Regions from separate parts of the Streptomyces sp. NPDC020489 genome, predicted to be linked through region 3. Evidence: riboswitches for the same ligand, from Rfam matches in the RefSeq annotation. Region 3 holds a riboswitch; each other region holds the start of a gene.
What was found. Region 3 has a riboswitch for cobalamin ahead of ACH41F_RS01805 (prenyltransferase/squalene oxidase repeat-containing protein). Riboswitches for the same ligand answer to the same signal wherever they lie in the genome.
Positions count from the first base shown of each region.

Region 1: linked by a shared signal. The riboswitch ahead of ACH41F_RS38600 (cobalamin biosynthesis protein) and the one ahead of ACH41F_RS01805 (prenyltransferase/squalene oxidase repeat-containing protein) in region 3 are both predicted to bind cobalamin.
Region 2: linked by a shared signal. The riboswitch ahead of ACH41F_RS07885 (energy-coupling factor ABC transporter permease) and the one ahead of ACH41F_RS01805 (prenyltransferase/squalene oxidase repeat-containing protein) in region 3 are both predicted to bind cobalamin.

Region 1 is NZ_JBIRUZ010000021.1:70,121-80,540, forward strand. It holds gene cobN (cobaltochelatase subunit CobN) at 1-3,131, opposite strand, end outside; gene ACH41F_RS38595 (cobyric acid synthase) at 3,128-4,639, opposite strand; gene ACH41F_RS38600 (cobalamin biosynthesis protein) at 4,636-5,577, opposite strand; cobalamin riboswitch at 5,678-5,811, opposite strand; gene ACH41F_RS38605 (hypothetical protein) at 6,153-6,374, opposite strand; gene ACH41F_RS38610 (inorganic phosphate transporter) at 6,412-7,653, opposite strand; gene ACH41F_RS38615 (class II aldolase/adducin family protein) at 7,884-8,615, shown strand; gene ACH41F_RS38620 (alpha/beta fold hydrolase) at 8,746-9,873, shown strand; gene ACH41F_RS38625 (hypothetical protein) at 10,043-10,420, shown strand, end outside.
Region 2 is NZ_JBIRUZ010000003.1:161,890-172,309, forward strand. It holds gene ACH41F_RS07870 (energy-coupling factor ABC transporter ATP-binding protein) at 1-454, opposite strand, end outside; gene cbiQ (cobalt ECF transporter T component CbiQ) at 451-1,200, opposite strand; gene ACH41F_RS07880 (energy-coupling factor ABC transporter substrate-binding protein) at 1,207-1,566, opposite strand; gene ACH41F_RS07885 (energy-coupling factor ABC transporter permease) at 1,563-2,273, opposite strand; cobalamin riboswitch at 2,303-2,488, opposite strand; gene ACH41F_RS07890 (pyridoxal phosphate-dependent aminotransferase) at 2,766-3,941, shown strand; gene ACH41F_RS07895 (FAD-dependent oxidoreductase) at 4,034-5,140, shown strand; gene katG (catalase/peroxidase HPI) at 5,215-7,407, opposite strand; gene ACH41F_RS07905 (transcriptional repressor) at 7,435-7,872, opposite strand; gene ACH41F_RS07910 (molybdopterin-dependent oxidoreductase) at 8,080-10,420, opposite strand, start outside.
Region 3 is NZ_JBIRUZ010000001.1:403,521-413,940, reverse strand. It holds gene ACH41F_RS01835 (TetR family transcriptional regulator) at 1-485, shown strand, start outside; gene ACH41F_RS01830 (hypothetical protein) at 469-1,002, opposite strand; gene ACH41F_RS01825 (4Fe-4S domain-containing protein) at 1,059-1,292, opposite strand; gene ACH41F_RS01820 (aldehyde dehydrogenase) at 1,299-2,756, opposite strand; gene ACH41F_RS01815 (MBL fold metallo-hydrolase) at 2,925-3,992, shown strand; gene ACH41F_RS01810 (nuclear transport factor 2 family protein) at 4,064-4,537, shown strand; cobalamin riboswitch at 4,725-4,858, shown strand; gene ACH41F_RS01805 (prenyltransferase/squalene oxidase repeat-containing protein) at 4,976-6,208, shown strand; gene ACH41F_RS01800 (SCO2322 family protein) at 6,205-6,858, shown strand; gene ACH41F_RS01795 (energy-coupling factor transporter transmembrane component T) at 6,848-7,990, shown strand; gene ACH41F_RS01790 (ABC transporter ATP-binding protein) at 7,987-9,693, shown strand; gene ACH41F_RS01785 (ECF transporter S component) at 9,690-10,420, shown strand, end outside.

The sequences.
Region 1 (10,420 bases), on a different contig from region 3:
TTCGCGGCCACGTTGATCCGCTTGAACGCCGTCTCCATGTCCCCGCGCGCCGCCCGCCCGTCGAGCCCGCGCCCGTAGGCGTAGCCGCCCCACACCGCGTACACCTCGGCGAGGTCCGCGTCCGACCGCCAGTTCCGGGCGTCGATCAGCGGCAGCAGACCGGCGCCGTACGCGCCGGGCTTGGAGCCGAAGATCCGGGCCGTCGCGCGCCGCCGGTCACCGTGCTCGGCGGTGTCCTCGTCGGCGTGGGCCTTGACGAAGTTCCGGTCGGCGGGCTCGTCCAGCTCGGCCACCTGGCGCACGGCGTCGTCGATCAGCCCGACCACGTGCGGGAACGCGTCCCGGAAGAACCCGGAGATACGGACGGTGACGTCGACACGGGGACGGCCGAGCTCCTCCAGGCCGATGATCTCGAAGCCGGTCACCCGCCTCGACGCCTCGTCCCACACCGGGCGGCAGCCCAGCAGCGCGAGGATCTCCGCGATGTCGTCGCCCTGGGTGCGCATCGCGGAGGTGCCCCAGACCGTCAGCCCGACGGACTTCGGGTACTCGCCGGTGTCCTGGAGGTAGCGCTGGACCAGCGAGTCGGCGAGCGACTGGCCGACCTCCCAACTCAGCCGGGACGGAATGGCCTTGGGGTCGACGGAGTAGAAGTTGCGGCCGGTCGGGAGCACGTTGACCAGACCGCGGGTGGGGGAGCCGGACGGACCGGCGGGGACGTAACCGCCGTCGAGCGCCTTGAGGATGTGGTCGATCTCGTCGGTGGTCCGCGCCAGACGCGGTACGACCTCGGTGCAGGCGAACTCCAACACAGCCACCGCTTCCGGGAGTTCGGTGCCGAGCACACCTCGGACGAGAGCCGGGACGAGCGTGACGTCCCAGCCGCGTGCCTCCATGCCCTCCGCCACCCGCCGGCACAGCTGCTCCAGCAGGTCGATCGCGTCGGCGGCCGAACGGGACGGCCCCTCGACGAGCTCCGTCAGCTCCACCGGCACCTTCACCGGGGCGCCCGGCTCGGCCAGCAACTTCTTCTCCACCAGCCCGAAGTGGGCCGCGAAGGACGCCCTGAGCCCCGGCAGCGCGTTCGCCTGCCCGCCCCACACCTGCGAGGCCCGCAGCACGGCGAGCACCAGGTTGACCCGCGCCTCGTCGACCGGGCCGCCGCCCAGGACGTGCAGCCCGTCCCGGATCTGCACGTCCTTGATCTCGCACAGGTAGCCGTCGATGTGCATGACGAACTCGTCGAAGGCGTCGTCGTCCGGCTGGTCCTCGACATGCAGGTCGTGGTGGAGCTCGGCCGCCTTCACCAGCGTCCAGATCTGCGCCCGCACGGCCGGCGCCTTCACCGGGTCCAGGTCGGAGACGAGCGCGTACTCGTCGAGCAGCTGCTCCAGCTTGGCCAGGTCGCCGTAGGTGTCGGCGCGGGCCATCGGCGGCACGAGGTGGTCGACGACCGTGGCGTGCCCGCGCCGCTTGGCCTGGGTGCCCTCGCCGGGGTCATTGACGATGAACGGGTAGATCAGCGGGAGTTCACCGAGCACGGCGTCCGGCGCGCACCCGCCGCTGAGCCCGAGCCCCTTGCCGGGCAGCCACTCCATCGTGCCGTGCTTGCCCATGTGCACGACGGCGTCGGCGCCGAAAGAGTTCTCCAGCCACCGGTACGCGGCCATGTAGTGGTGCGACGGCGGCATGTCCGGGTCGTGGTAGATCGCGATCGGGTTCTCGCCGAAGCCGCGCGGCGGCTGGATCATCACGACGACGTTGCCGAACTGGAGGGAGGCGAGCACGATGTCGTCCCCGTCGACGTACAGCGAGCCGGGCGGCTCGCCCCACGCCTCCAGCATGGCGTCCCGCAGCCGCGGGTCGAGCTGGTCGAACCACGCCCGGTAGTCCGCGAGCGGCACCCGCGCGGGCGCGGCGGCCAGTTGCTCCTCGGTGAGCCACTCGACGTCGTGGCCACCGGCGTTGATGAGCCGGTGGATCAGCTCGTCCCCGTTGTCCGGGTGCCCCTCGACGACGTAACCGGCGTCCCGCAGCGCGTCCAGCACCCGCACCGCCGAGGCCGGGGTGTCCAGGCCCACCGCGTTGCCGACCCGGGAGTGCTTGGTCGGGTAGGCGGTGAAGACGAGCGCGAGCTTCTTGTCGTGGTTCGCCTTGTGCCGCAACCGGGCGTGCCGCACGGCGATCCCGGCGACGCGCGCGGCCCGCTCGGGGTCGGCCACGTACACCGGGACGTCGTCCGGGCCCTGCTCCTTGAAGGAGAACGGCACGGTGATCAGGCGCCCGTCGAACTCCGGGATCGCGACCTGCATCGCCGCGTCCATGGGGGAGAGGGCCGCGTCGGACCCGTCCCAGGCTTCCCGGGACGAGGTGAGGCAAAGGCCTTGCAGCACCGGCACGTTCAGGTCCGCCAGCGCCCCGATGTCCCAGGCCTCCTCGTCACCGCCGGCGGAGGCCTGCGAGGCGTGGGCGCCGCCGGCGGCGAGGACGGTGGCGACGAGGGTGTCGGCCTTGCCGAGGATCTCGTACAGGGCGGCGTCGGCTCCGCGCAGCGAACCGCAGTACACGGGAAGGGCGTTGGCGCCGCGTGCCTCGACGGCCTCGCAGAGGGTGTCCACGAAGGCGGTGTTGCCGCTGAGTTCATGGGCCCGGTAGAAGAGCACGCCGACGGTCGGGCGGCCCTCCTGAAGGGCGTACGAGCCGTGGACGCCGAACTCCGGCATCTTCTGCGGCTCGACGAACCCCTCACCGGTCAGCAGCACCGTGTCGGAGAGGAACCGGGCGAGTTCGGTGAGGTTGGCGGGGCCGCCCTCGACGAGGTACTTCAGCGCCTCCGCCACCACACCGGCCGGCACGGACGACTCGGCCATCAACTCCGCGTCCGGGACGGACTCCCCGCCCAGCAGCACGGTCGGGATCCCGGCGGCCTTCAGCGCGGCCAGCCCGTCCTCCCAGGCCCGCTTGCCGCCGAGCAGCCGTACGACGGCGATGTCCGCGCCCTCGACGAGCGCGGGCAGCTCCTGCGCCACGTCCACGCGGGTCGGGTTGCCGATCCGGTAGTCGGCACCGGAGGCGGCGCGGGCCGCCAGCAGGTCCGTGTCGGCGGTCGACAACAACAACACTGTGCTCATGCGGGCGCTCCCGGTGGAATGAAAGGCAGTCCTTGCGGCGCGCCGGACTCGATGAGCCGCCACAGCGCGTCCGTGTCCGCGTGCTGTTCGATCAGGTCGCCGAGCCGGTCGAGCTGCTCCTCGCGCAGCGCGGCGAACGAGGTGTCGGGCGCCGGTACGAAGCGGCGGCCCGCGGCGGCCGCCACCTCGCGCAGGAACGCCCGCCGGAACCCGTCCGACTCCAGCGACCCGTGCCAGTGCGTGCCCCAGGTCTGTCCGACCCGGCAGCCGTCCAGGAACGGTTCCCCGCCGTGGACGTCGGCGACCCCGTGATGGATCTCGTACCCGGCGACGTGCTCGCCGAGGGCCTCGCCCTCCGGCCGGGTGAGGGTCTTCTCGCGGGCGAACCGCACCCGCACGGGAAGCACTCCGAGGCCGTCGACCGCGCCGGCGCGCGACTCGACCTCGTCCTCGATGTGCTCGCCGAGGATCTGGAACCCGCCGCAGACGCCGAGGATCGGACGCCCCTGTGCGGCCCGTGCGGTGAGGGCGTCGGCCAGACCGCGCTCCCGCAGCCACTGGAGGGCCCGGACGGTCCCCCGGGTGCCGGGGACGACGACGAGGTCGGCGTCGGCCAGCTCCTCCGCCCGGTCCACGAACCGCACCACGACACCCGGTTCGGCGGCCAGGGCGTCGACGTCGGTGAAGTTGGACATGAGCGGGATCGCGCAGACGGCGACGCGCAGGACGTCCTCGCCCACGGGCGGGGCGGTGTTGGACTCCCGGACGGTCCCGCGCAGGGACACCCGCAGCCCGTCCTCCTCGTCGATGCCGAGCCCGTGCCGGAAGGGCAGCACGCCGTAGGTGCGCCGCCCGGTGAGGCCGTGCAGCATGTCGAGCCCGGGTTCGAGGAGGGACACGTCCCCCCGGAACTTGTTCACGAGGAACCCGGCGACGAGCTTCTGGTCCGCCTCGGACAGCAGGGCGACGGTCCCGAAGAAGGACGCGAAGACCCCACCGCGGTCGATGTCACCGACGACGAGCACGGGCAGCCCGGCATTGCGGGCGATGCCCATGTTCACGATGTCGGTGCGCCGCAGGTTGATCTCGGCCGGACTGCCCGCGCCCTCACAGATCACCGCGTCATACGTGCCCCGCAGTTCGGCGAGACAGTCCAGCACGGTGCCGAGCAGCCGCTGCTGGCGTCCGCCGTGGTACCCGCGTGCGCTCAGCTCGCCCACCGGCTTGCCGAGCAGGACGACCTGACTGCTCTGCTCGCCACCGGGCTTGAGCAGCACGGGGTTCATCAGCGCGGTCGGCTCGACGCGGCAGGCCTGGGCCTGCATGGCCTGCGCCCGCCCGATCTCGGCGCCCTCCCGCGTCACGAACGAGTTGAGGGACATGTTCTGCGCCTTGAACGGCGCGACCTTGACCCCCTGGCGCACCAGCCACCGGCAGATCCCGGCGGTCACGACGCTCTTGCCGGCGTCGGAGGTGGTCCCGGCGACGAGAAGCCCCCCGCCGCTCATGACCTGCGCCCCTGCACGACGGCCCGCGCGGCGACACCCACGCCGAGCGCCAGCAGCCCGACCCGGCGCGACAGCCGTACGGCCCGCTCGATGTCCGTGACCTCCACGGATCGCCCCTCCCCATTCAGCACGGGCCGGTGCTCCACCCGCCCCGCGTACGACAACGTCCCGCCCAGCCGCACCCCGAGCGCCCCCGCGAACGAGGCCTCCACAGGACCGGCGTTGGGACTCGGATGGCGGCGCGCGTCGGCACGCCAGGCCCGCACGGCACCGCGCGGATCGCCGCCGGCCACCGTCGCGAGGACGGCGGTCAGCCGCGCCCCGGGCCACCCCGCGACGTCGTCCAGCCGCGCCGAGGCCCACCCGTAGCGCCGGTAGCGGGGGGACTTGTGCCCGACCATCGCGTCCAGCGTGTTGACGGCCCGGAAGCCCAGCAGTCCCGGCACCCCGGCGACGGCCCCCCACACCAGCGCCCCGACGACGGCGTCGGAGGTGTTCTCGGCGACGGACTCCACGACGGCCCGGGCGATCCCGTCGGCGTCGAGGGCCTGCGGGTCCCGCCCGCACAGATGCGGCAGCCGCTCCCGGGCCGCCTCGACGTCCCCGGCGGCCAGGGCCCGCCCGATGACCCGGGCCTCACGAGCGAGCGAGGTACCCCCGACGACGGCCCAGGTGGCGACGCCGGTCAGCGCCAAGGAGGCGGTACGGGAGGGACGTACGACGTGCTGCGCCACGGCACCGAGCGCCACGACGCCCCCGGCGCACACCGCGGTGTGCAGCGCCCCCCACCCCCGGTGGTCCCGCCACAGCACCCGCTCCACGGCGCCCGCGGCCCGCCCGAACGCGGCGACCGGATGCCCCCGGCGTGGATCACCGAGCAGCAGGTCCCCGAGAAGTCCGGCGGCGGCGCCGTACGCGAAGACGCGATCGGCACGCATCGGCTCAACCGGCCGTGGGGTCGGGCAGCGACCTGGAGCGGTACCTCAGACGGCAGGCGAGCATGGTGATATGTCCTCACTCAGGGTGTCCACGCCCTGGTTCGACGAGACCGACGACGAGAGTTCCTGGCTCCCGGGGCTACCTACCCCGGTGACAGTGGCGGGACCGCGCCGGACTCGCACCGGCTTCCTCTCCATGCCGTCGTACATGGCCCCGGCAGTCCACCACGGGCCCGGAAGGGCCGTCAACTTGCCGTTGACCTGGGGCGGGGGAGTGTGCCGAGGCCCACATACGGGCCGTCGCGGCTGTCACGAAAACGTGGGGTGGGGGGCGGGGCACCCGCCCCCCCCCCCCCCCCGGCGGGGGGGGGCCCCCCCCCCCCCCGCCCAAAAACCACCCAAACCCCCCCCCCCCCCCCCGCGGGCGACCCCGCGGGTGGGGCCGGGGTGGGGGGGGGGGGGGGGGGGGGGGGGGGGGCGCCCCCCCCCCCCGGGGGGGGGGGGGGGGGGCCCCGGGGGGGGGGGGGGGGGCCGGCCCCCCCCCCCCCCACCCCACGAGGGCCGTGCGCGTCGCCTCAGGCGACGATCAGATAGATCCCGTACGCCACCGCCGCCGCGCAGGCGGCGAAGCAGGCGTATGCGCCGGTGACCGCGAGAGCGGCGGAGCCGCCCTGGGCCGAGGCCTGTTCCTGGCGGGTCAGGCCCTTGATGCCGAGGGTGAAGAGGGCCACGAGAGCCACGGTGACCACGAGGCTGACGCCGAAGACGGAGCCCAGCGCTTCCCAGTCGATCTTCATGCCGGTGATTCCTTCGTTGACGTGGGGTGCGTGGGGCTCAGACGGCGGCCGGCGGGGCCGGCTCCGCCGTCGCGGCGATCGGGGCGGGGATGGTGGCCGTGAGGTCCTCGGTCACCGTGCCGGCGGGGGGCGGGGTGACCGCGGCGATCGCCGTGGTGACGACGCCGGCCGGCTCCTCGCTCTCGTTGACGTTGGTGTGGTCGACGACCTCGCGGCGCGAGATCTTCCAGATCGCCGCGCTGGAGCCGACGAGGAAGACCGCCACCAGGGCCGTGCCCCAGCTGCCGAGGTCGCAGACGGACTCGGCGATGGCGCCCACGAGTGCCGCGGCCGGGAGCGTCAGGCCCCACGCCACGAACATCCGGGTCGCGGTCGACCAGCGCACCACGCCGCCCTTGCGGCCGAGACCGGCGCCCATCACCGAACCCGAGACCGAGTGGGTGGTGGAGAGGGAGAAGCCGAGGTGCGAGGAGGCGAGGATGACCGTGGCCGCGGAGGTCTGGGCGGCGAAGCCCTGCTGCGGCTGGAGGTCGGTCAGGCCCTTGCCCATGGTGCGGATGATGCGCCACCCGCCGAGGTAGGTGCCGAGCGCGATGGCGAGACCCGCGGAGAGGATGACCCACATCGGCGGGTCGGAGTCGGGGGCGACGGCACCGCCGGCGACCAGGGCGAGCGTGATGATGCCCATGGTCTTCTGCGCGTCGTTCGTGCCGTGGGCGAGGGAGACCAGGCCGGCCGAGGCGATCTGGCCCGCGCGGTAGCCCTTCTCGGAGGACTTGCTGCCCTCGGACTTCTTCCCGAGCGAGTACATCAGCCGGGTGGCGAGCAGCGCGGCGACGCCCGCGACCAGGGGGGCCGCGATCGCCGGGATCAGAACCTTGGTGACGAGCACGTCGCCGTGGACGGCACCCGTGCCGGCCGAGGCGATGGTGGCGCCGATCAGTCCGCCCATGAGGGCGTGGGAGGAGCTGGAGGGAAGCCCGACCAGCCAGGTCAGCAAGTTCCAGAGGATCGCGCCGACCAGGGCGGCGAAGATGACCTCGGGACGTATGCCGCTCTCGTCGACGAGACCCTTGGAGATCGTGTTGGCGACCTCCACGGAGAGGAAGGCGCCCACAAGGTTCAGCACGGCGGACATGGCCACCGCGACCTTGGGCTTGAGCGCACCGGTCGAGATGGTGGTGGCCATCGCGTTCGCGGTGTCGTGAAAACCGTTCGTGAAATCGAACGCGAGTGCGGTTACGACCACAATCGCGAGGATCAGCGAGAAGTTTTCCATTTACCCAGGCAATCGTTCGAGCGTCATTGGCTCGTTGAACGTAAGCAACCAGGATGAACGGAAGGTGAACTGAGGCGGGCCGCACGGTGACTGGAATCGAGGGTTTCCCCTCCGATCCTCCCGCGCGGCCCGAGCACCGCCCGAATCACGCCCCCAGCCGCCCGCCCGGCCGCCGCCCGCAGTGTCCCGGCCCGGTCCCGTCGTACGCCCCCACCTGACAGGATCGGCGCATGGCTGAGCAGCGACGCGAGCAGCGGGACGGGCACGGTGCCGGGCAGGGCGCACAGGAGGCGCCGGGGCCGTGGCGGCGGAGCGTGCGCGCCGAGGAGGCACACGCCTGGGAGGAGCTCGTGGCGACCGCCCGGCGCACCGTCTCCGACGGGCTCGTCGTCGGCACCTCCGGCAACGTCTCGGTCCGCGTCGAGGACACCGTGCTCGTCACCCCCTCGGGGGTGCCCTATGACCGGCTGACGCCCGACGACGTCACCGGCGTCGACCTCGACGGCCGCCAGGTCCTCGGCCGGCTCGTCCCCACGAGCGAACTCCCCATGCACCTCGCGATCTACCGCACCGGCGACGCCGGCGCCGTCGTCCACACCCACGCCGTCCACGCGACGGCCGTCTCGACGCTCGTCCCGGAGCTCCCGGCGATCCACTACATGTCCGGCGCGCTCGGCGGCGCCGTCCGGGTCGCCCCGTACGCGACGTACGGCACCGAGGAGTTGGCCGCGCACATGCTCCACGCCCTCGCCGACCGCACCGGCTGCCTGCTGCGCAACCACGGCACCATCACCTACGGCGCCACCCTCGACCAGGCCTTCGACCGCACCGCCCAGCTGGAGTGGATGTGCCGTCTGTGGCTGACGGCGTCCTCGGTGCCGGGCCTCAGCCCGACGCTCCTGTCGAAGGACCAGGTGGCGGAGGCCGGCCGGAAGCTGCGGGGGTACGGGCAGCGCGGGTGACGAGGGTCCCCGGCCCCCCCCACGCGTCGCGCTGCGATCCGCGGCACCCCGGCTCACCGCGCGACACGGCGATTCACCCCGAACCGCCCTCCCACTGGCCCGGCACCGGGTCCACCAGGACACTGGACGGGTGCGCACTGTCAAAGCAACGGCCGCCGCCGTCACCGTGGCCCTGGCCGCCGGCGCCGCGAGCGTCGCCGTCGGCCGACTCGCCAGCGACGCCGCCCTCAAGGCGCCCCCGGGCGGGCCCTTGCCCACCGAGCCCCGGCTCACCGTGCACGCCACGGCCGCGGGCCAGGTCGCCCTCACCCGGGACCTGGCCGCGCTGCGCCCCGGCACCTACGGCCTCGCCGGGGAGGCCGCCCACGCCGTCGTCGGCCCCGTCCTCGACACCGCCGCCCACACCGCCGACACCGTCGTGCGCCGCCTTGAGCGGGTCACGCGCGGCACCCTGCGCCCCGGCGACACCGTGTGGTTCACCCCCAACGTCCACGTCGGCGACCCCGTCTCCGCCCTCGGCATCGCGTACCAGGAGGTCGGCGTCCCGGGCGAACTCGGCACCCTGCCCGCCTGGTTCGTCCCCGGCATCCGGGCCACCTGGGTCATCTCCGTGCACGGTCTCGGCACCACCCGCGAACTCTCCCTGAACGTCCTGGAGTTCCTCGCCGCCAGCCGCTTCCCCGTGCTCGCCCTCGGCTACCGCGGCGACCCCGACGCCCCCCGCCCGCCGGACGGCCTGAACCACCTCGGCGAGACCGAGTGGCGCGACCTGGACGCGGCGATCCGCTTCGCCGTTCGCAACGGCGCCCGGAAGGTCGTCCTGCACGGCTGGTCCACCGGCGCCACCATGGCCCTGCGCGCCGCCGCCCACTCCGGGGTCCGCGACCGCATCTCCGGCCTGGTCCTCGACTCCCCGGTGCTCAGCTGGGAGACCACCCTGCGCGCCCTCGCCACCGCCCGCCGCACCCCGGGCGCCCTGCTCCCGCTCGCCGTGCGCGCCGCACAGGGCCGCACCGGGCTGCACGCCGACGCCGCCGCCGAGGCGGCCGACCCGGACCTGCTCAGGGTGCCGACGCTGATCGTGCACGGCCCCGACGACACCATCGCCCCCTGGACCCACTCGCGCCGCCTCGCCGCCGCCCGCCCGCAGCGGATCGCCCTCCACACCGTCCCGCACGCCCCGCACGGCGCCATGTGGAACGCCGACCCCGCCGGTTACGAAGAGGTCCTCCGGCGCTTCCTCACCCCGCTGATGTAACGCCGCCCCGGCCGGTCCTGGAGCCCGGCCCACGGATTCCGTTTAAGGCCGTACCACTGGCCGGTTCGGGTCCCCCGAGCGCCCGCCGGACGCCGTGCCTTGGCCCTCTCCATCGCCCGCCGTTACATTCCGTTTGGGTTTTCGGACCGTCAACCGGAAGACTGCACCCGTGACGTCCCGTATCCCGCGCGACTCCAGGCTTCGACTCGTCCGACCGCGACCCCTGGCCGCCGCCCCCCGAGCGATGACCCAGCGGCCCTCCCGCCGCCCCGCACCCCGCCCCCCGGAGGGCACCCCGGCCCAGGCCGAGCTGGCCAGAATGGCGCGCTCGCAGCTGGCCGGCGCGGCCCGCGTCGCGCACTGGGCCGACGCCGCGCTGGGCCCGGGCCGGGACGCCGGACAGGCCGACGGCACGGCCACCCTCTCCGACAGCAGCGCCGAACGGGCCGCCGCGGACCTGGGGCTGACCGCGGCTCAGATCCGCGCCGACTGGGACACCGCACGGCTCGCCGGCCTCGTCGAGGTGCACGGCGGCAGCGCCCGCCCC
Region 2 (10,420 bases), on a different contig from region 3:
CGGTCCGTTTGCGCTGGCCGTAGGAGAGCAGGTGGGTGGGCCGGTCGGCGAGCGCGCTGATGTCCAGGGCGGCCAGCGCCTCGGCCACCCGGGTCCGTACCTCCGCGTCGGGCAGACCGAGGTTGAGCGGTCCGAAGGACACGTCCTGGGCGACGGAGGCGGCGAACAGCTGGTCGTCCGGGTCCTGCACGACCAGCTGCACGGTCGTCCGCAGCCGGGTCAGCCCCTTGCGGTCGTACGACACCGACCGCCCCTCGACCGACAACGCGCCGCGGTGCGGCCGCAGTCCGCCGCTGAGCAGCCGCATCAGGGTGGTCTTGCCGCTGCCGTTGCGGCCCAGCAGGGCGAGGGCCCGCCCCTCGCGCACCTCGAAGTCGAGGCCGTCGAGCACGGTCGGACCGTCCTCGTAGGCGAAGGACGCGCCCCGCAGGGCGACCAGTGCGGGCTCGCTCATGACAGCGGCCTTTCCAGGACGAGGGTGAGGGCGGCCACCGCCACGAGCAGCGCGACGCTGGCGGCCGTGAAACGGACCGAGACCCTGGCCTCGGGCACCAGCACGCGCAAGGTGCCGTCGTAACCGCGTCCGGCGAGACCGTCCTGGAGCCGGGCGGCCCGGCTGAACGCCCGGACGAAGGCGGTCGCGCCGAGCCCGGCCAGCGACCGCCACTCCGCGGCCCGGCCGGTGTGCCCGAGCCGCGCGGCCTGCGCCTCCCGCACGCGGCGCACGGAGTCCAGGAGCAGGAAGCTCATCCGGTACGTCACCAGGGCGACGTCCACGACGGGTGCGGGCACGCCCGCCCTGACCAGCCGGGGCAGCAGGTCCGACATGGGGGTGGTGAAGGCGAACAGCAGCACGCCGAGGGAGGCGGCCGACGTCCGCAGCAACAGCTCCCCGGCGCGCACCCAGCCGCCGTCGGCCGGGGCGACGAGACCGTCGGGGCCGCCGACCTGGACCAACAGGGTGAGCGCCCCGGTCGCGCAGAAGCCCAGCGGTACCCGGTAGGCGCGCCACAGCCGCCGGGCGGGCACCCCCGCCGGGCCCAGGAGGACGGTGACGGACGTCAGCAGCACCAGGGCGGCGCCCGGCCAGGGCGGCAGGGAGATGGCCAGGACCGTCAGGCCCAGGCCGAGGACGGCCTTGTCCACGGGATGGCGGCGGCGCCAGTGGCTGCTGTGCGCGGCCGCGTCGATCGGCAGCACGCGGGATCAGGTCCGCTCGGTGGCGGACTCGTCCCGGGCGTCCTCGGACTTCTGTCCGGCCAGTGCCCGGGCCTCGCCCTGCCGACGGCCCCGGCGCAGTCCGAAGTAGTAGGCGAGGACGCCCGCGCCTCCTGCCGCCTGGAGGGCGAACAGCGCCGACTCGATCTCGCCGGACGGCGGTTCGTACAGCGGCGAGAACCAGGGCTCGTAGTCCGGCTCGATCTCGGTGATCGCGGTCTCGGCCTCGGAGTCGGAGCCCGTGAAGGGCTCCTCCTTGTGGTCGCCCAGCCCGAGGGCCAGCGGCAGCACGGCGAGCGCCACCACGACGAGCAGCAACAGCGTGTTGATCTTCGCGTTCCGGCTCATCGGGCCACCGCCTGCGTCCCGGTGTCGGCCGCGGCCTTCTCCGGACGGCTCAACAGCACGCCCAGCCGCGTCAGTTCGCCCTTGCTCGACTGGACCAGCAGACGCATCACGAACACCGTCAGCAGCCCCTCGCTCACCGCGAGCGGGATCTGCGTGACGGCGAAGATGGAGCCGAACTTGCCGAGCGCGCCCAGGAATCCGCTGCCGGGGTCGGGGAAGGCGAGCGCCAACTGCACGCTGGTGACGCAGTAGGTGGACAGGTCGGCGAGGAACGCGCCGAAGAACACCGCCACCATCAGCGGCGCACCGAGACGCCGCAGCAGTCTGTAGACGCCGTATCCGGCCCAGGGCCCGACGATGGCCATCGAGAACACGTTCGCGCCCAGCGTGGTCAGGCCGCCGTGGGCCAGCAACAGCGCCTGGAAGAGCAGGGTGATGGTGCCCAGCACCGCCATGATCGGCGGGCGGAACAGGATGGCGCCCAGGCCCGTGCCGGTGGGGTGGGAGCAACTGCCCGTCACCGAGGGCAGCTTCAGTGCGGACAGGACGAAGGTGAAGGCGCCCGAGGCGCCGAGGAGCAGGGTGCTCTCCGGATGCTCCCTGACTTCACGCGTGAGTGAGCGCACTCCGTGGACGACGAATGGCGCGGACGCGACGCCCCAGGCGACCGCGTGCGCCGGAGGCAGAAATCCCTCGGCTATGTGCATGGCTCAGCAGACCCTCTCCAGCACCTCGTGGATGGTTGACGCGCCTTGGCCGGTCTCCTGGCTCACGGGTCCCACCGCCCGGTGCTCCGCCTTCCCGGGTCACAAGGACCCAGTGGCTGCCCGCGAGGGCCGGAGCCGGACTTCCCGATCACAGTGGCGAGGGCCGCACCGGCATCACACCGGATTTCCCGTTCACCAAGGCCTGGCGAGAGTAGTGCCCTCGTCAAGGCGCTGGCAAGCGCCGACAGGGGGCGCGCAGACGGCGCCCCCCGGCTCGTACCGGGCGCACACCGGGGCGGAGCCGAACGCCGCGCGCACCGCGGGATCCACGCCCGCGGTGCGCGACGGCACCCCCGTACAGCCGCGGCGGCCGGGAGCACGCCCGGGCCTGACGGCCAGGAGGTGACCCGAGGGGCGGGCCCGCGGACCAGCCCCTCTCGTGACCGCTTAGGGTCAGCACGTCCCGTCCGTCGTCGAGCCGGAGGTCGCCGCATGCGGATCTCGCAGCGGGCCGAGTCCGTCGCCCCCTTCTACGCCATGGAGTTCGGCAAGCACGCCGCCGCCCTGGAGGCCCAGGGCCACCACGTGGTCAAGCTCAGCCTCGGCGAGCCCGACTTCGGCGCGCCCCCGGCCGTCGTGGAGGCGATGCGCGCGGCCATGGACGGCCGGCCCATGAGCTACACCGAGGCGCTCGGCATGCCCGCCCTGCGGCAGGCGATCGCGGGGTTCTACGGCGAGCGCCACGGCGTCGACGTCGACCCGGGCCGCGTCGTCGTGACTGCCGGCGCCTCGGCCGCCCTGGTGCTGGGCGCCGCCGCGCTCGTCGACCCCGGGGACGAGGTGCTGATCGGCGACCCGTCCTACCCCTGCAACCGGCAGATCATGGAGAGCTTCGGCGCCCGGGTCAGGCTGGTGCCGACCAGCGCGGCCTCGCGCTTCCAGCTGGACGCGGACTCCGTGCGGGAACACTGGACGGACGGCACGCGCGGGGTCATGGTCGCCACGCCCTCCAACCCGACCGGCACCTCGGTACCGGGCGACGAGCTGGCCGCGCTGTGCGCACTCGTCCGGGACCGCCAGGCCTGGCGGATCGTCGACGAGATCTACCTCGACCTCGGCGACCACGACGACCAGGACCGGCCGCCCCGCAGCGCCCTGTCGTACGACCCCGACGCCGTCGTCATCAACAGCTTCTCCAAGTACTTCGGCATGACCGGCTGGCGGCTCGGCTGGTGCGTCGTCCCGGAGATCCTCGTACCGGCCCTGGAACGCCTCGCCCAGAACTACTTCCTGTGCGCCTCCACCCCGGCCCAGCACGCCGCCCTGGCCTGTTTCACCCCCGACTCCCTCGCCGTCTGTGAGGAGCGGCGCGCCGAGTTCGGGCGCCGGCGCGCGCTCGTCCTGGACGGCCTGGCGCGGATCGGGCTGCCGGTGCCGGTGCCGCCCGACGGGGCGTTCTACGTCTACTTCGACGTCAGCGGCACCGGGCTCACCTCGTGGGAGTTCTGCGCCCGGGCACTGCGGGAGGCGCATGTCGCGCTCACCCCGGGCCGTGACTTCGGGGTGGGGACGGCGGACACGCACGTGCGCCTGTCGTACGCGGCCTCCGGCGACACGCTGCGCGAGGGCCTGGCCCGCCTCGGGACGTTCGTCGCCGGGCTGACGTAGCGCATCGCTTCACGGAACGCACACATCAGGCCCCCACAACTTTAAAGTTCAAGCGTTACTGTGCAGGCTCCCCCACAGCACAGGAGAGTCGTGTGAGCGACGGCGACGTAGTGGTGATCGGCGGCGGCTACGCGGGAGTCCGCATCGCGAGGAGGCTGGACGCGACCGCGCGGGTCACGCTGGTGGACCGCAAGGAGGTCTTCTTCCACCGCGTCGCCTCGCTGCGGGCGGGCGTCCGGCCGGAGTGGTCGATGACCCCCTTCATCCCGTACGACCGGCTGCTCAGCGGCGGCCAGGTGGTGCTGGGCAAGGCACTGCGGATCGACACCGAGGCCCGGCAGGTCGTCCTGGCCACGGGGGAGCGGCTGCCCTACGACGTGGTGGTGATCGCCACCGGCGCCGACTACCCCGAACCGGCCCGCTTCAACGGCACCACCGTCGAGGAGGCCGCGAAGGCCTTCGCCGGGCACCAGCAGGCCGTCGCCGGCGCCGGGCACGTCCTCGTCGTCGGCGGTGGGCCCTCCGGGGTCGAACTCAGCGCGGAGATACGGCTGGCCCGGCCGGACGCGCGGGTCACGCTCGCCCACTCCGGTCCCGCCCTGCTGCACGGCACGGGCAGCGAACGCGCCGGACGCAAGGCGCTGGCCTGGCTGGAGGCGCACGACGTGGAGGTGCGGCTGAAGTCGTTCATGTCACCCGGCCTCGAGTTCGGCACCTATCGCGACGCGCGCGGCGAGGTCCTTGAGGCCGACCTCTCGTACTGGGCCACGGGCACCACGCCCAACACGCTCTGGCTCCGCCTCGGCGGCCACGGGGACTGGCTGAACCCCTCCGGGCACGTCAAGGTCGACCGGACGCTCCGGGTCGACGGCCGGCCGGACGTCTTCGCGGTCGGTGACGTCAACGACGCCACCGAGCTCAAGATCACCCCCGCCGCCCTGGCCCAGGCCGACCTCGCGGTCCACAACATCCGCGCCCAGCTCCAGAGCCCCGGCAGGCACCGCAAGGAACCCCGCTTCTACCGTCCCGTGCACCGCACCCCGCTGATCGTGCCCTTCGGAGGGGCCGACGGCCTGACGCTGCTGCCGGTGCCGGGCGGGGAGAGCGCGGTCCTGGGCGGCCGTACCTCCGTCCTGGCCAAGGCGAAGACCCTGATGACGCCGTACATGCGCAGGCAGTTGGGGTACACGGCCGCCTGACGCCCCGCACCGGGCAAAAGGGGACGCCCCGGCCGGCCCGCACGGGCCGGCCGGGGCGTCCCCGGTGCGCTGACTCAGACCAGGTCGAAGCGGTCGGCGTTCGACACCTTGACCCACGCCGCGACGAAGTCGTTCACGAACTTCTCCTTCGCGTCGTCGCTCGCGTAGACCTCGGCGAGGGCGCGCAGCTCGGAGTTGGAGCCGAAGACCAGGTCGGCACGGGTGCCGGTCCACTTGACCGCGCCCGAGGCGTCACGGGCCTCGAAGTGGGTCTGGTCCTCGGAGGTCGACTTCCACTCCGTGCCCAGGTCGAGCAGGTTGACGAAGAAGTCGTTGGTGAGGACACCGGGGGTCTCGGTGAGGACACCGAGGGACGTCCCGCCGTGGTTGGTGCCCAGGACACGCAGGCCGCCGACGAGGACGGTCATCTCGGGCGCGCTCAGGCCGAGCAGGTTCGCCTTGTCGAGCAGCAGGTACTCGGCCGGCAGGCGGTTGCCCTTGCCCTGGTAGTTGCGGAAGCCGTCCGCGGTCGGCTCCAGCGCGGCGAACGACTCGGCGTCCGTGTGCTCCTCGGTCGCGTCGACACGGCCCGGGGTGAACGGCACCTCGACGTCGTACCCGGCGTCCTTGGCGGCCTTCTCGATCGCGGCGGCACCGCCGAGGACGATCAGGTCGGCCAGCGAGACCTTCTTGGCGCCGGAGGCCGCGTTGAAGTCGGCCTGGACGCCCTCCAGGACGCGCAGGACCTGAGCCAGCTCGTCGGGCTGGTTGACCTCCCAGCCGACCTGCGGCTGGAGACGGATGCGGGCGCCGTTGGCGCCGCCGCGCTTGTCGCTGTTGCGGAAGGTGGACGCGGACGCCCACGCGGTCGACACCAGCTGCGAGACGGTCAGGCCCGAGGCGAGCAGCTTGGCCTTGAGCGCGGTGACGTCGGCGGCGTCGATGGGCGCGCCCTCGGCCTGCGGCAGCGGGTCCTGCCACAGCAGCGTCTCCGCCGGGACCTCCGGGCCGAGGTACAGGGACTTCGGGCCCAGGTCACGGTGGGTCAGCTTGTACCAGGCGCGGGCGAAGGCGTCCGCGAACTGGTCCGGGTTCTCGTGGAAGCGCTTGGAGATCTCGCCGTAGATCGGGTCGAAGCGCAGCGAGAGGTCGGTGGTGAGCATCGTGGGGCGACGCTTCTTCGACGGGTCGTGGGCGTCCGGGATGATCTCCTCGGAGTCCTTGGCCACCCACTGGTGGGCGCCGGCGGGGCTCTGGGTGAGCTCCCACTCGTAGCCGAAGAGGATGTCGAAGAAATCGTTGGTCCACCGGGTGGGCTGGGTGGTCCAGGTGACCTCGAGACCGGAGGTGATGGCGTCGCCGCCCTTGCCGGTGCCGTAGGTGCTGGCCCAGCCGAGGCCCTGGTCCTCGATCGGGGCGGCCTCGGGGTCGGCGCCGACGTTGTCCGCCGGGCCGGCGCCGTGGGTCTTGCCGAAGGTGTGACCACCGGCGATGAGGGCGACGGTCTCCTCGTCGTTCATCGCCATCCGGCGGAACGTCTCACGGATGTCGCGGGCCGCGGCGAGCGGGTCCGGGTTGCCGTTGGGGCCCTCGGGGTTGACGTAGATCAGACCCATCTGGACGGCGCCGAGCGGGCTCTCCAGCTCGCGGTCGCCGGAGTAGCGCTGGTCGTCGAGCCACGTGGTCTCGGGACCCCAGTACACGTCCTCGTCGGCCTCCCAGACGTCGGCGCGGCCGCCGGCGAAGCCGAAGGTCTCGAAGCCCATCGTCTCCAGCGCCACGTTGCCCGTGAGGATCATGAGGTCGGCCCAGGAGATGGACTGGCCGTACTTCTTCTTGACCGGCCACAGCAGACGGCGGGCCTTGTCCAGGTTGACGTTGTCCGGCCAGCTGTTCAGCGGCGCGAAACGCTGCTGACCACGGCCGCCACCGCCGCGGCCGTCGCTGATGCGGTAGGTGCCGGCGCTGTGCCAGGCCATCCGGACCATCAGCGGGCCGTAGTGGCCGAAGTCCGCCGGCCACCAGTCCTGGGAGGTGGTCAGGACCTCGGCGATGTCCCGCTTGACGGCCGCGAGGTCGAGGTTGCCGAACGCCTCGGCGTAGTCGAAGTCCGCACCGAGCGGGTTCGCGACGACCGGGTCCTTCGCAAGGATCTTCAGGTTGAGCCGCTCCGGCCACCACTGACGGTTGCCGCCGCCCTGGGTGGGGTGTGCGGCGCGGCCGTGTGCGACCGGGCATGTGCCTTCAGCGGCGCTGTTCTCGGACATGTGGGGAAATCCTTCCGGGTGTGGTGCTCAAGCCTTGCGGGCGGTGGAACAGGTGGGGCACAGGCCCCAGTAGATGACCTCGGCCTCGTCGATCGAGAAGCCGCGGTCGTCGGAGGCGGTCAGACAGGGCGCGTGGCCGACCGCGCAGTCGACGTCGACGACCGCCGCGCACTCCCGGCAGACCAGGTGATGGTGGTTGTCGCCGACCCGGCCCTCGTACCGGGCGGGACTGCCCGGGGGCTCGATACGTCGGACGAGTCCCGCCGCGGTGAGCGCGTGGAGGGCGTCGTAGACGGCCTGCACCGAGATGTGGCCGACCCGGTCCCGCACCCCGGAGGCGAGGGCGTCGACCCCGAGGTGGTCGCCTGCGCGGACGGTCTCCAGGAGCGCGACGCGGGCGGCCGTCACCCGCAGGCCGGCGCCCCGCAGGTCCTCTGCGGTGGTCGGGGGCTGCGGTGAAGTCATGGGGGCCAACCTACCCCCACAAACACGAATGGTTCAAGAAATGGATTCGTTCCAATTTTGTGCGAGGTCGCGTGACCCGGCGTTCGCCCGCCGTTCGCCAGGCGGTCGGCTGGATTGGGGCAGGGAGGCGGGGCGTGTCAGCCGGTTGGACTGAGAAGGGGAGGTGGGCATGTCAGCCGGTCGGACGGAGACGGGGAGGTGGGCGGGTCAGTACACGTCCCGTACGTACCGCTTCGTCGAGGCCAGCTGCTTCACATAGGCCGCAGCCTCCTGCTCGCCCAGCCCGCCGTGCGCGACCGCGATGTCCCTCAGCGCCCGGTCCACGTCCTTGGCCATCCGGGAGGCGTCGCCGCAGACGTAGAAGTGGGCGCCGTCCTGGAGCCACCGCCACAGCTCGGGGCCGTGCTCGCGCATCCGGTCCTGGACGTAGACCTTCTGACGCTGGTCGCGGGAGAAGGCGGTGTCGAGGCGGGCGAGCGTGCCCTCGTCGAGCAGCTCGGTCAGCTCCTGCTCGTAGTAGAAGTCGCTGGCCCGGTGCTGTTCCCCGAAGAACAGCCAGTTCGGCGCCCGGTGCCCGAGCGCGCGCCGCTCCTGGAGGAAGCCCACGAAGGGCGCGACGCCGGTGCCGGGCCCGACCATCACCATCGGCGTCGAGGGATCGGCGGGCGGCCGGAAGTGCGGGGAGGCCTGCACGAAGACCGGCACCTCGGTGCCCGGCGCGGCGTCCGCGAGGAACGGGGAGCAGACCCCGCCGCGCGGGATGCCGCGCAGGTTCTCGTACCGCACCACCGAGACGGTCAGCGAGACCAGGTGCGGGTCGACGAGCGGGCTGGACGATATGGAGTACAGGCGCGGCTGGAGTTTCCTCAGCACCCCGGCCCAGTCCCGGGCGTCCGCCCGCACCGGGTGCTCGGCGATCACGTCGACCGCCTGCCGGCCCCAACTCCACTGCGCCAGGCCGTCCTTGTTGTCGGGCCGCAGCAGCTTCCGCAACTCCCGCCCGTCCCGGACCCGTTCGGCGACGAACCGCAGCAGGTCGGGCGTGACGCGGGTGATGTCGAGATGCCGGTGCAGGGCCTCGCCGAAGGGGACCTCCCCGACGCCGGCGACCGTCACGACGGCCGACCCGTCGACGCCGGTCACCGCCAGCCACTCCTCCACCAGGGCGGAGGAGTTGACCGGCCGCACCCCGAGCGCGTCCCCGGCCTCGTACGACAGGCCGGTCCCGCTGGTGTCGAAGGTGAACCGCCGGACCTCCTTGCCCGCGCCGGGCAGGCTCAGCAGCCGGTTGCCGACCAACCGGCCGGTGGTGGGCGCGGGTTGGGGCGCGCGGGCGGACTTCGCCGGGGCCCGGACCGGCGAGGGTGCGCCGCCCAGCGCGGACAGCACCTCGTCCAGCCAGGCGTCCGCGGTCGGTTCGTAGTCAGGCTCGCAGTCCGTACGCGGCGCCAGCCGCACCCCGCCCAGCTCGTCTAGGCGGGCGTCGAGCCGGCGCCCGTGGCCGCAGAAGTCGTCGTAGGAGGAGTCGCCGAGCGCCAGCACGGAGTAGCGGACCCCGTCCAGGCGCGGGGCCTGCTCGGCGGCGAGCCGGTCCCAGAAGCCCGAGCCGTTGTCGGGGGCGTCGCCGTCGCCGAAGGTACTGGTGATCAGCAGCAGGTCGGCGCCGGTCGGCAGGGTGCCCGGGTCGGTGTCGTCCATGCCGACCAGCACCGGCCGGTGCCCGCTCGCGGAGAGCCGGTCGGCCACGGCGCCCGCGAAGCCCTCCGCGTTCCCGGTCTGCGAGGCCCACAGCACGACCACCTCACGGCCGGGCTGGGGCCGGGGGGCCGACGTCGTCCGCGAGTACATGCCGGCCAGGACGCCGTTCACCCACAACGCGTGCTCGGCGCTGAAGGGCGCGTCCGGCGGGAGGACCGGGACGCCGGGGGCGCCGGAGTCGATGCCCGCGAGGAAGCCGGTGAGATACAGGCGCTCCTGCGCGGTCAGGACGGGCGGCGGGGCCGGGTCGAGCCCGAAGGGGTCGGCGGCGGGGATCACCGAGGTCGGGACGACGGCCTCGGGCGCGGGCAGCGGGGCCGGTGCGGGAGCCGGTGCCGAGGAGACCCGGGTCAGGGACACCGCGCACACCTTGAACTCGGGCTGGAAGGAGATCGGGTCCACGGCGTCGCTGGTCACCGCGTTGACGCAGCGGTACTCGCCGAACAGGTCGTTCCAGTGGAACGGCGCGAAACAGCAGCCCGGCCGCACCCGGTCGGTCAGCACCGCGGGCAGCACCGCCCGCCCCCGCCGCGAGGCGACCTCCACCCCGTCGCCCTCGGCGATCCCCAGCCGCCGCGCGTCCTCGGGATGCAGCTCCACGAACGGCCCGGGGTTCAGCTTGTTGAGCTTGGCCACCTTCCCGGTCTTGGTCAGCGTGTGCCACTGGTGCTGCACCCGCCCGGTGTTCAGGACGAACGGGAAGTCGTCGTCCGGCAGTTCCGCGGGCGGCAGATGCGGCCGCGCGTGGAAGACGGCCCGCCCGCTCGGGGTCGGGAACCGCAGCGTGCCG
Region 3 (10,420 bases):
AGGTCGCGGAGTCCTCGCAGGTGGCGCTGGGCACGCTGTACCGCTACTTCCCGTCCAAGGTGCATCTGCTGGTGGCCACGATGCAGGACCAGTTGGAGCACATGCACGGCACGCTGCGCAAGAAGCCGCCGCAGGGCGAGTCGGCGGCGGAGCGGGTGGCGGAGACGCTGATGCGCGCGTTCCGAGCCCTCCAGCGCGAGCCTCACCTCGCCGACGCGATGGTGCGCGCTCTGACCTTCGCCGACCGCAGCGTCTCCGCCGAGGTCGACCATGTCTCCCGCCAGACCACGGTGATCATCCTGGACGCGATGGGCCTGGCGGACCCCACCCCCGAGCAGCTCTCCGCGGTCCGCGTCATCGAGCACACCTGGCACTCGGCCCTCATCACCTGGCTGTCGGGCCGCGCCTCCATCGCCCAGGTCAAGATCGACATCGAGACGGTGTGCCGCCTGATCGATCTGACGGAGGTCAGGGAGACGCGGTAGCAGCGGTTTCCCCGCAGTTCTGGCCGAAGCCGTAGAACGCCAGTCCATGGAAGTCCCCAGCCTCGCCGCCCTCGTGAGCCAGGAGCTCCCCCAGGAGCGTGCTCCCCGCGGGCCCCGCCTCGCCGGATACGAAGCTCACGGACCAGCCGGAGCGGTCCAGGGCCCAGCCGACGCCATGGTCGTCCGGCATCCCTTCGCTCACCTTCCAGCCGCGCCGGTCCATTTCCGCGACGGCACGCTCGGCTGCCTCGCGGTCCGGCGCGGTCGACGTGCGCAGCCGCCCAGAGACTTGGCAGGGGCGCTTGCGCATCTGCTCGGAGTCCGCGCCGTCGAACGTCGGCTTCCCGAACCCGGCCTCCTCCAGGGCGGCCCGCAGGTCCCCCCGCACGGCCTCGGCGGTCAGCACCCGCGGCTTCGCGGATGCCGCGGCCGGCCCCGTGTCCCCGTCGCCGCCGCATCCCGTCAGGGCCACCGCCGCCGCCCAGGCCGTGACCACGGCGATCCCCGTCCGTCGCATCGCTCCCCCGTCCACAGTCACCACACAGACAGGGGAGTCTCGCACACAAGATCGCGCTACTCCTCCGGCGGGAACACCGGCTCCCCGCTCCCCAGCAGCGTGATCATGATCGCCTCCACCGGGCAGCTCTCCGCCGCCGCGAGGATCTTCTCGTTGGCGTCCGTCTCCGGTTCGACCGGGTGGGACTGGCGGCCCGTGTCGAGGTGGAAGGCGTCGGGGGCGTGGTGGACGCACTGGGCCGAGCCGATGCAGAGGGAACGGTCGACCTCGACCTGCCAGCGGTCGCCCACGGCCGCTCATCCCTCCCAGCCGGCCGGGAGGTGGATCATCTTGTGCTCCAGGTACTCGCTGAAGCCCTCGGGGCCGAACTCCCGCCCCAGACCGGAGTTCTTGTAGCCGCCGAACGGGCCGAGCATGTCCAGGCTGAAGGTGTTGACGGAGTAGGTGCCGGTACGGACCTGCCGCGCGACCTCGATGCCATGGGCCACGTCCGCCGTCCACACGCTGCCGGACAGGCCGTAGTCCGAGTCGTTGGCGATCTTCAGGGCCTCGGACTCGTCACCGTAGGGCAGCAGGCAGATCACGGGGCCGAAGATCTCCTCCCGCGCGATCCGCATGGAGTTGTCGACCTCGCCGAAGAGGGTGGGCTCCACGTACCAGCCGCGGTCCAGGCCGGGCGGCCGGCCGCCGCCGGCGAGGATCTTGGCGCCCTCCTCCTGGCCGATGCGGATGTAGTCGAGGTTCCGGCGCTGCTGGCGCTGTGCCACCAGCGGGCCCACCTGCGTCGCGGGGTCCAGCGGGTCGCCGACGACCAGGGCGCTCGCCGCGGCGGCGAAGGCGTCCGCGAACTCGTCGTAGCGGGAGCGCGGCAGGAGGATGCGGGTCTGGGCGACGCACGCCTGGCCGTTGTTCATCCAGGCCGCCGACACGATCCCGGGGACGGAGGTCTCGAGGTCCGCGTCCGGCAGGACGACCGCCGCGGACTTGCCGCCCAACTCCAGTGTCACGCGCGTCAGATTGCGTGACGCCACCTCCATCACCCGCTTGCCGGCCGCCACCGACCCGGTGAAGGAGACCTTGTCGACGCCCGGGTGCCCGACCAGGTACTCGCTGACCTCCCGGTCGGCGGGCAGGATCGACAGCACGCCCTCCGGCAGCCCGGCCTCGCGTGTGATCTCGGCCAGGAGATAGGCGTCCAGCGGCGACTCGGGCGACGGCTTGAGCACCGCCGTGCAGCCGGTGAGCAGCGCGGGCGCGAGCTTGGCGGCGGCGACGAACTGCGGGACGTTCCAGGGGGCCACGGCCGCGACGACGCCGACCGGCTCACGCCGGACCAGGATCCTGCCGAGGACGCCGTCGCGCTGCTCCTCGTAGGGGAAGTCCCGTGCGACCGTGATCGCCGCGTCCCACACCATCATCGCGCCGAGCGCCTGCGCGAGGACGCTCCAGGAGTACGGAGAGCCGTTCTCGGAGGAGATGACGCGGGCGATCTCCTCGTGCCGGGTGAGGATGCCGTCCTTGATGCGGGTGACGACCTCGATGCGCTCGTCGAGCGTCATGCGCGGCCAGGGTCCGTGGTCGAAGGCCTCGCGCGCCGCCGCGACGGCCCGGTCCACGTCCCCGGTCGAGGCGTGCGGGACCCGTCCGATGACCTCCTCGGTGTGCGGGGAGATCACCTCGATCACGTCCTTGCCCAGGGGGTCGGTCAACTCCCCGCCGATGAACAGCTGTCCGTGTTCCACGAGCTCGGTCATGGCGACTGCCTCCCCGGGGACTGGCTCTGACGGTTCATCAGATACCGGAAACTGATACCAGCTCCCCTCGGAGGAGTCCACAGGGGCGAACCGACCGGAAGGGTGACCGGGGCTCCCATCGAAACGCGTTCTAGTTATAGTGGCCGGAACGCGGAGACGGGGGAGCCCATGACGCAGTCGGTGCCACAGCCCGAACCGGCGGTCCGCGACCACGGCGGAGGCGTCCGCTCCCTGCAAGTCCCCATCCCCGACAACCCCCTGGGCTGCACGCTCGTCTACGTCGTCGACACCGACCGCGGCCCGGTCCTCGTCGACACCGGCTGGGACGACCCGGAGTCCTGGGACACCCTCACCGCGGGACTGACGGCGCTGGGCACCTCGGTCGGCGAGATCCACGGCGTGGTGATCACCCATCACCATCCGGACCACCACGGACTGTCGGGCAAGGTCCGTGAGGCCTCCGGCGCCTGGATCGCGATGCACGCGGCGGACTCGGCGATCGTCCGCCGCACCCGCGAGACCGACGCCGGCCACTGGCTGTCGTACATGTCGGCCAAGCTCACCGCGGCCGGCGCCCCCGAGGAGCACGTCGCGCCGCTGCGCGCCGCCCGGCCCCGCCGGCTCCCCGGCTTCTCCCCCGCGCTCCCCGACCGCGAGATCGTCCCCGGCGAACTCCTGGACCTCCCCGGCCGCCGGCTGCGCGCGATCTGGACGCCGGGCCACACCCCGGGCCATGTCTGCCTGCACCTGGAGGAGGAGCACCCCGCCCGACTCCCCGGCCACGGGCGGCTGTTCTCCGGCGACCACGTGCTCCCCGAGATCACCCCGCACATCGGCCTGTACGAGGACCCCGACGACGCCACCGTCACCGACCCGCTCGGCGACTACCTCGACTCCCTCGAACGCGTCGGCCGTCTCGCCCCCGCGGAGATCCTCCCCGCCCACCAGTACGCGTTCACCGACGCGCCCGCCCGGGTACGGGAGTTGCTCGCCCACCACGAGGAGCGGCTGACCGGACTGCTGGCCCTGCTCGCGGCGCCGCTGACCCCGTGGCAGCTCGCCGAGCGCATGGAGTGGAACCGGCCCTGGCACCAGATCCCCTACGGATCACGGAACATCGCGGTCTCGGAGGCCGAGGCCCATCTGCGGCGGCTGGTGAAGCTGGGGCGGGCGGAGGCGGTCGCGGGGAGCGAGCCGGTGACGTACGTGGCGGTGGCAGCCCCGAACGCGACGTGAGCCGCGCTCCCCTCGGTGGCCCGGTGGCCTGATCGGTCGCCCCGGCCCGCCCGCGGCTGCTACACAGGATCATGGACCCCATCGAGCGACTCCTCGCCGAGCGCGCCTGCGAGCGCCTCATCGTCGACCTCGTCCGCCGCCTCGACCTCGGCGAACCCGGCTCCGTGGCCGAGCTGTTCACCGAGGACGGCTGCTGGGAGTGGCCCTCTCCGGGCGGCGACGCGCGGCGGTTCCAGGGGCGGGCGGCACTGCGGGAGTACTTCGGCTCGCGCCCCGGCGGCCGGCTCTCGCGGCGGGTGATGTCGAACATCCTGGTCACCGTCGACTCCGCCGACACCGCGAGCGCGACCTCGTACTTCACCACGTACCGCGTCGACGGCCACGCCGGCGGCACGACCCCGATCCCCTCCGGACCGCCGGTCCAGGTCGGGCACTACGAGGACACGTTCCGGCGCACGGCGAACGGCAGTTGGCTGCTGGCCTCCCGGGTCCTGCACCTGCCCTTCGGCGGCCCGACACCTCGGGCGACCGGGGCGAGCGGGTAATCGAGGAGACCGGGCCTGACCATCCCCCCGCCTACCGGACCATCCCCCCCGCTTCTGGTCGCCGCCGCACCCCCGCCCCGTCGATCTCGTACACGTCCCAGGCCCGCCCCGAGCCGATCAGGCTCCCCGTGCTCTCCGCGGCCCCGGAACCACCGCCGCTCACAGCCGCCCCTCAGCGGCTTTCTACGGCCCGGTACAGTGGCTGGGTCGTCATCACGCCCGTACGGGGGGAAGCCGGTGCAATTCCGGCGCTGACCCGCAACCGTGAGCCCTGCGCAGCGCGCGAGGGCGAGCCGGATCGCCCCGTACGGTCCCAGTGACCGGCTCACGCGCACCGGCAACCGGCCGGTGTGCGGCACCGTCGAGGCATACGGGGCCGAGCCGCCGGGGTGTCCCGCGCTGCCCGGCCCCGCTTTCAGGGAGAGGCACCCGCCGATCATGAACGTCCGCCGCAGCGCCGCGGTCCTGGCCGCCACCGCCGTCATCGGGGCCGCCGCACCGGCCGTGGCCGCGAGTCCTTCGCCGTCGCCGTCGGTGGTGACACCGGACGGGCTGTACGGCAGCGCGGACCCCACGTACGACGGGGTGTGGCGGCAGTCGGTGACCCTGCTCGCGCAGGTGGAGCAGGGCGTGGACCCCGCCGAGAAGGCGGTGGACTGGCTGGCCGGCCAGCAGTGCGCGAACGGCGCCTTTCCCGCCTTCCGCGCGGATGCCGCCAAGGCCTGTGACGCCAAGGTCATGGTCGACACCAACAGCACGGCCGCCGCCGTCCAGGCCCTCGCGGCGACCGGCGGCCACCAGGACGCGCCGGGCAAGGCGGTCGCCTGGCTGAAGTCCGTGCAGAACAAGGACGGCGGCTGGGGCTACATGCCGGGCGGGGCGAGCGACGCCAACTCCACCTCCGTGGTCATCGGCGCCCTGACCGCCGTCGGCGAGCAGCCCGCGAAGGTGCGCACGGGCGGCAGGACGCCGTACGACGCCCTGCTGAAGCTCGCCCTGCCGTGCACCGGTGACGGCGCGGGTGCCTTCGCCTACCAGCCCGACAAGAAGGGCAAGCTCGCCGCCAACGCGGACGCGACGGCCGCGGCCGTGCTCGGCGCGCTCGGTGAGCAGCCGACGAACATCCAGGCCGACGACGACACCGCCTCGGCGTCCTGCGCGAAGCCCGGCGACGCCGAGCAGGCCGCGCACAACGGCGCCTCCTACCTCGCCAGGACCATGGCGAAGGACAAGCACCTCACCTCGGTGCTGCCCGGCAGCGAGAACCAGCCCGACTACGGCAACACCGCGGACGCGGTCGTCGCCCTCTCCGCCGCCGACTTCCACACCGAGGCCACCGCCTCCGGCCGCTGGCTCGCGGCGCACGCCCTGAAGTGGGCCGAGCAGAGCGGCCCGGCCGCGTACGCGCAGCTCGTCCTCGCCGCCCAGGCGGCCGGTCTGAACCCGCGCGACTTCGGGGGCGCGGACCTCGTGGCCCTGCTGAACGCCACCGGTCCCCAGCCGCGGGACGTCCCGGCCGCGAACGAGAGCCGGGCCCCCGAGGCGGACGACAAGGCCGCCGAGAAGGACGAGGAGGGTGTCAGCGTCTGGTGGATCATCGGCGTCGGACTCGTCGCCGGCATCGGCGTCGGCTTCCTGATCAGCGGCCGCAACAAGAAGCGGCAGCCGTGACCCGCCGAGCCCTCGCCCCGCTCCTGGCCGCGCTGGTCCTGCTGACCGGCGCGACCGGCGCCGCCCACGCCACCGGCTACCGCTACTGGTCCTTCTGGGACCGCACCGGCGGCACCTGGACCTACGCCACCCAGGGGCCCGCCACCGCCGTCCCCTCCGACGGGGACGTCCAGGGCTTCCGGTTCGCCGTCAGCGAGGACTCCGCGGACGCCGCGAAGCCCCGCGGCACGGCGTCCTTCGCCACGATCTGCGCGCACACCCCGGCCGAGGACGGCCGCAAGCGCGTCGCGCTGGTCGTCGACTTCGGTACAACGTCGGACGCGCCCTCCGGTGAGACCCCGCCGCGGGCGCGGACGGCGTGCGCGGTGGTCGCCACCGACGCGACCACGGCGGAGGCCCTGGCGGCGGTCGCCCCACCCCTGCGGTACGGCTCCGACGCCCTGCTGTGCGCCATCGCCGGGTATCCGCGGGCGGGGTGCGGGGAGCAGGTGGCGTCGGGGAAGAAGCCGGAGACCGAGTCCGCTCAGCCCTCCGAGAAGGACGACGGCGGCGCCGGCCCGTCGGTGGGCGTCTTCGCCGGCGCCGCGGCCGTGGCGGCACTCGGCGCGGCGGCGGTGTGGCAGGCGAGGCGGCGCCGGAATGCGCGCTGAGCCCGGGCGCCGCGGCGACGGCCGCGCCCCGCGGCTCGCCCCCGGCGGCGCCGCACGGCTCCCTTCCGCCGCCACGCCGCTGCACCCCGGCGCCTGGTGGCTCTGGGCACTCTCCCTCGGTGTCGCAGCCACCCGCACCACCAACCCCCTCCTGCTCGCCCTGCTGATCGCCACCTCCGCCTTCGTCGTGGCGGCGTGCCGCACCGACGCCCCCTGGGCCCGCGCCTACTCCGCCTTCGTCAAGCTCGGCCTCGCCGTCCTGCTCGTCCGCCTCGCCTTCGCCGTCACCCTCGGCTCCCCGCTGCCCGGCACGCACGTGATCGCCACCCTCCCCGAACTCCCCCTGCCCGACTGGGCGCAGGGCATCCGGCTGGGCGGCCGGGTCACCGTCGAGACCCTGGTCTTCGCGTTCTACGACGGCCTGAAGATCGCCACCCTCCTCATCTGCGTCGGCGCCGCGAACGCCCTCGCCAACCCGAGCCGGCTGCTGAAGACCCTGCCCGGCGCGCTCTACGAGATGGGCGTGGCCGTGGTCGTCGCGATGACCTTCGCCCCGAACCTCATCGCCGACGTCCAGCGGCTGCGCGCCGCCCGCCGCCTGCGCGGCCGCCCGGACCACGGTCTGCGCGGCCTGCTCCAGGTGGGGCTCCCCGTCCTGGAGGGCGCCCTGGAACGCTCCGTGGCCCTCGCCGCCGCGATGGACGCCCGCGGCTACGGCCGCACCGCCGCCGTCCCCGCCCCGGTACGCCGTACGACGGCCGCCCTCACCCTCGGCGGCCTGCTCGGCATCTGCGCCGGGACGTACGGTCTGCTCACCGCCGAGGGCGGCACCTACGGTCTGCCCGTGCTGCTCGCCGGGGTCGCCGCCGCCCTCGTCGGCCTGCGGCTCGGGGGCCGCCGTACGCCACGCACCCGGTACCGCCCGGACCGCTGGACCGCGCGCGCGTGGCTGGTCGCCGGTTCCGGCGCGGCCGTCGCGGCGCTGCTGGCCCTCGCCGCGGTACGGGACCCCGCCGCCCTGCACCCCGGGGTGATCCCGCTGACCGCCCCCACCCTTCCGCTCTGGCCCGCCGCGGCAGTCCTCGTCGGACTCCTGCCGGCCTTCCTCGCCCCGCACAAGGAGCCGTCGTGATCCGCTTCGAGGACGTCTCCGTCATCTACGAGGACGCGTCCGAACCCGCCGTCCAGGGCGTGGACCTGGAGGTGCCCGAGGGGGAACTCGTCCTGCTCGTGGGCCCGTCGGGCACGGGCAAGTCCACGATCCTCAACTCCGTCGCGGGCCTGGTCCCGCACTTCACCGGCGGCACCCTGCGCGGTCGGGTCACGGTCGCCGGGCGCGACACCCGGACCCACAAGCCGCGCGAACTGGCGGACGTCGTGGGCACGGTGGGCCAGGACCCGCTCGCCCACTTCGTGACGGACACCGTCGAGGACGAACTCGCCTACGGCATGGAGTCGTTGGGTCTGCCGCCCGAGGTGATGCGCCGCCGGGTCGAGGAGACCCTCGACCTCCTGGGCCTCGCCGAGCTGCGCGCCCGTTCCATCGCCACCCTCTCCGGCGGTCAGCGCCAGCGCGTCGCGATCGGCTCGGTCCTCACCCCGCACCCGCTGGTCCTGGTCCTCGACGAGCCCACGTCGGCGCTCGACCCGGCGGCGGCCGAGGAGGTCCTGGCCGTCCTCCAGCGCCTGGTGCACGACCTGGGCACGACGGTCCTCATGGCCGAGCACCGTCTGGAACGCGTCATCCAGTACGCCGACCGGATCGTCCTCCTGCCCGGCCCGGGCGCCGCCCCGCTCCTCGGCACCCCGGCCGAGATCATGGCCGTGTCCCCGGTGTACCCGCCGGTGGTGAACCTGGGCCGCCTGGCGGGCTGGTCCCCGCTGCCCCTGACGGTGCGGGACGCGCGGCGCCGGGCGACGGACCTCCGGCAGCGGCTGGAGACACCGCACCGGGACGCCCTGAAGGAGTCCGGGGAACTGCACGACCGGCGCCCCACCCGTCCCTCGGACGCCCCCGGCTCCTCGCGCGGCACCCCGCCCGCCCGCTGGTTTCGCCGCAGGCAGAACCAGGCCGCCCCCTCCCCGCATCCCGCCGAGGTCCGCGCCCTCACCGTCACGCGATCCCGCGTCCAGGCCCTGCGCCACGTCGACCTCACCATCGCCGCCGGCGAGACCGTCGCCCTCATGGGCCGCAACGGCGCCGGAAAGTCCACCCTGCTCAACACCCTGGTGGGCCTGGTCCGGCCCACCTCCGGCGAGGTCCGCGCGGGCGGCCTGACGCCGCACGTCACAGCCCCCAAGGACCTCGTCGGCCGCGTGGGCCTCGTCCCCCAGGAACCCCGCGACCTCCTCTACGCCGACACGGTCGCCGCCGAGTGCGAGGCCGCCGACCGGGACGCCGGCGCGGCGCCCGGCACCTGCCGGGCCCTCGTGGGCGAGCTGCTCCCCGGCGTCGCCGACGAGGTCCATCCGCGCGACCTCTCCGAGGGCCAGCGCCTCGCGCTCGCCCTGGCCGTCGTCCTCACCGCGCGGCCGCCCCTGCTCCTCCTCGACGAGCCGACGCGCGGACTGGACTACGCCGCGAAGGCCCGCCTGGTGACGGTCCTGCGCGAGCTGGCCGCCGAGGGGCACGCGATCGTTCTGGCCACGCACGACGTGGAGCTGGCCGCCGAGCTGGCCCACCGGGTGGTGCTCCTCGCCGACGGCGAGGTGATCGCGGACGGCCCCGCGGCGGACGTCGTCGTCGCCTCCCCGTCCTTCGCGCCGCAGGTCAGCAAGATCCTGGCGCCGCAGAAGTGGCTCACGGTGGCGCAGGTGCGCGAGGCGCTCGGATGACGGCCGTCCGGCTGGGTCCCCGTTCGGTCGCCACCCTCGTCGTCACCGGCGTGGTCGGCCTGGTCGCGTTCGGCTGGCCCTTCATCACCCCGGCGACCTCCGCCGTCGGCGCCCACAGCCAGGACGCGCCGTGGCTCTTCGCGGGTCTGCTGCTCCTGCTGGTCGCGGTCGTGGCGGCGGCGATCTCGGAGGCGGGCCTCGGTCCGAAGGCGGTGGCGATGCTGGGGGTGCTGGCCGCCACGGGGGCGGCGCTGCGGCCGATCGGTGCCGGGACGGCCGGTATCGAGCCGATGTTCTTCCTGATGGTGCTGAGCGGCCGGGTCCTCGGACCGGGCTTCGGGTTCGCGCTGGGCTCGACGACGATGTTCGCGTCGGCGCTGCTCACGGGCGGGGTCGGGCCGTGGATGCCGTTCCAGATGATGGCGATGGGCTGGTTCACGATGGGCGCGGGCCTGCTGCCGGCCCGGTTCCGGGGCCGGGCGGAGATCCGGCTTTTGGCCCTGTACGGGTTCGTGGCGGCGTTCGCGTACGGCACGGCGATGAATCTCGCGGGCTGGCCCTTCCTGGGGGCGCTGGCCTCGAACATCGCCTTCGTCGTCGGGGACCCGGTCTCCGTGAACCTGGCCCGGTTCGTCGCGTACTGCCTGGCCACGTCCCTCGGCTGGGACCTGGGCCGCGCGGTGTGCACGGTCGTGCTGACCTTCCTGCTCGGTCCCGCCGTGCTCAG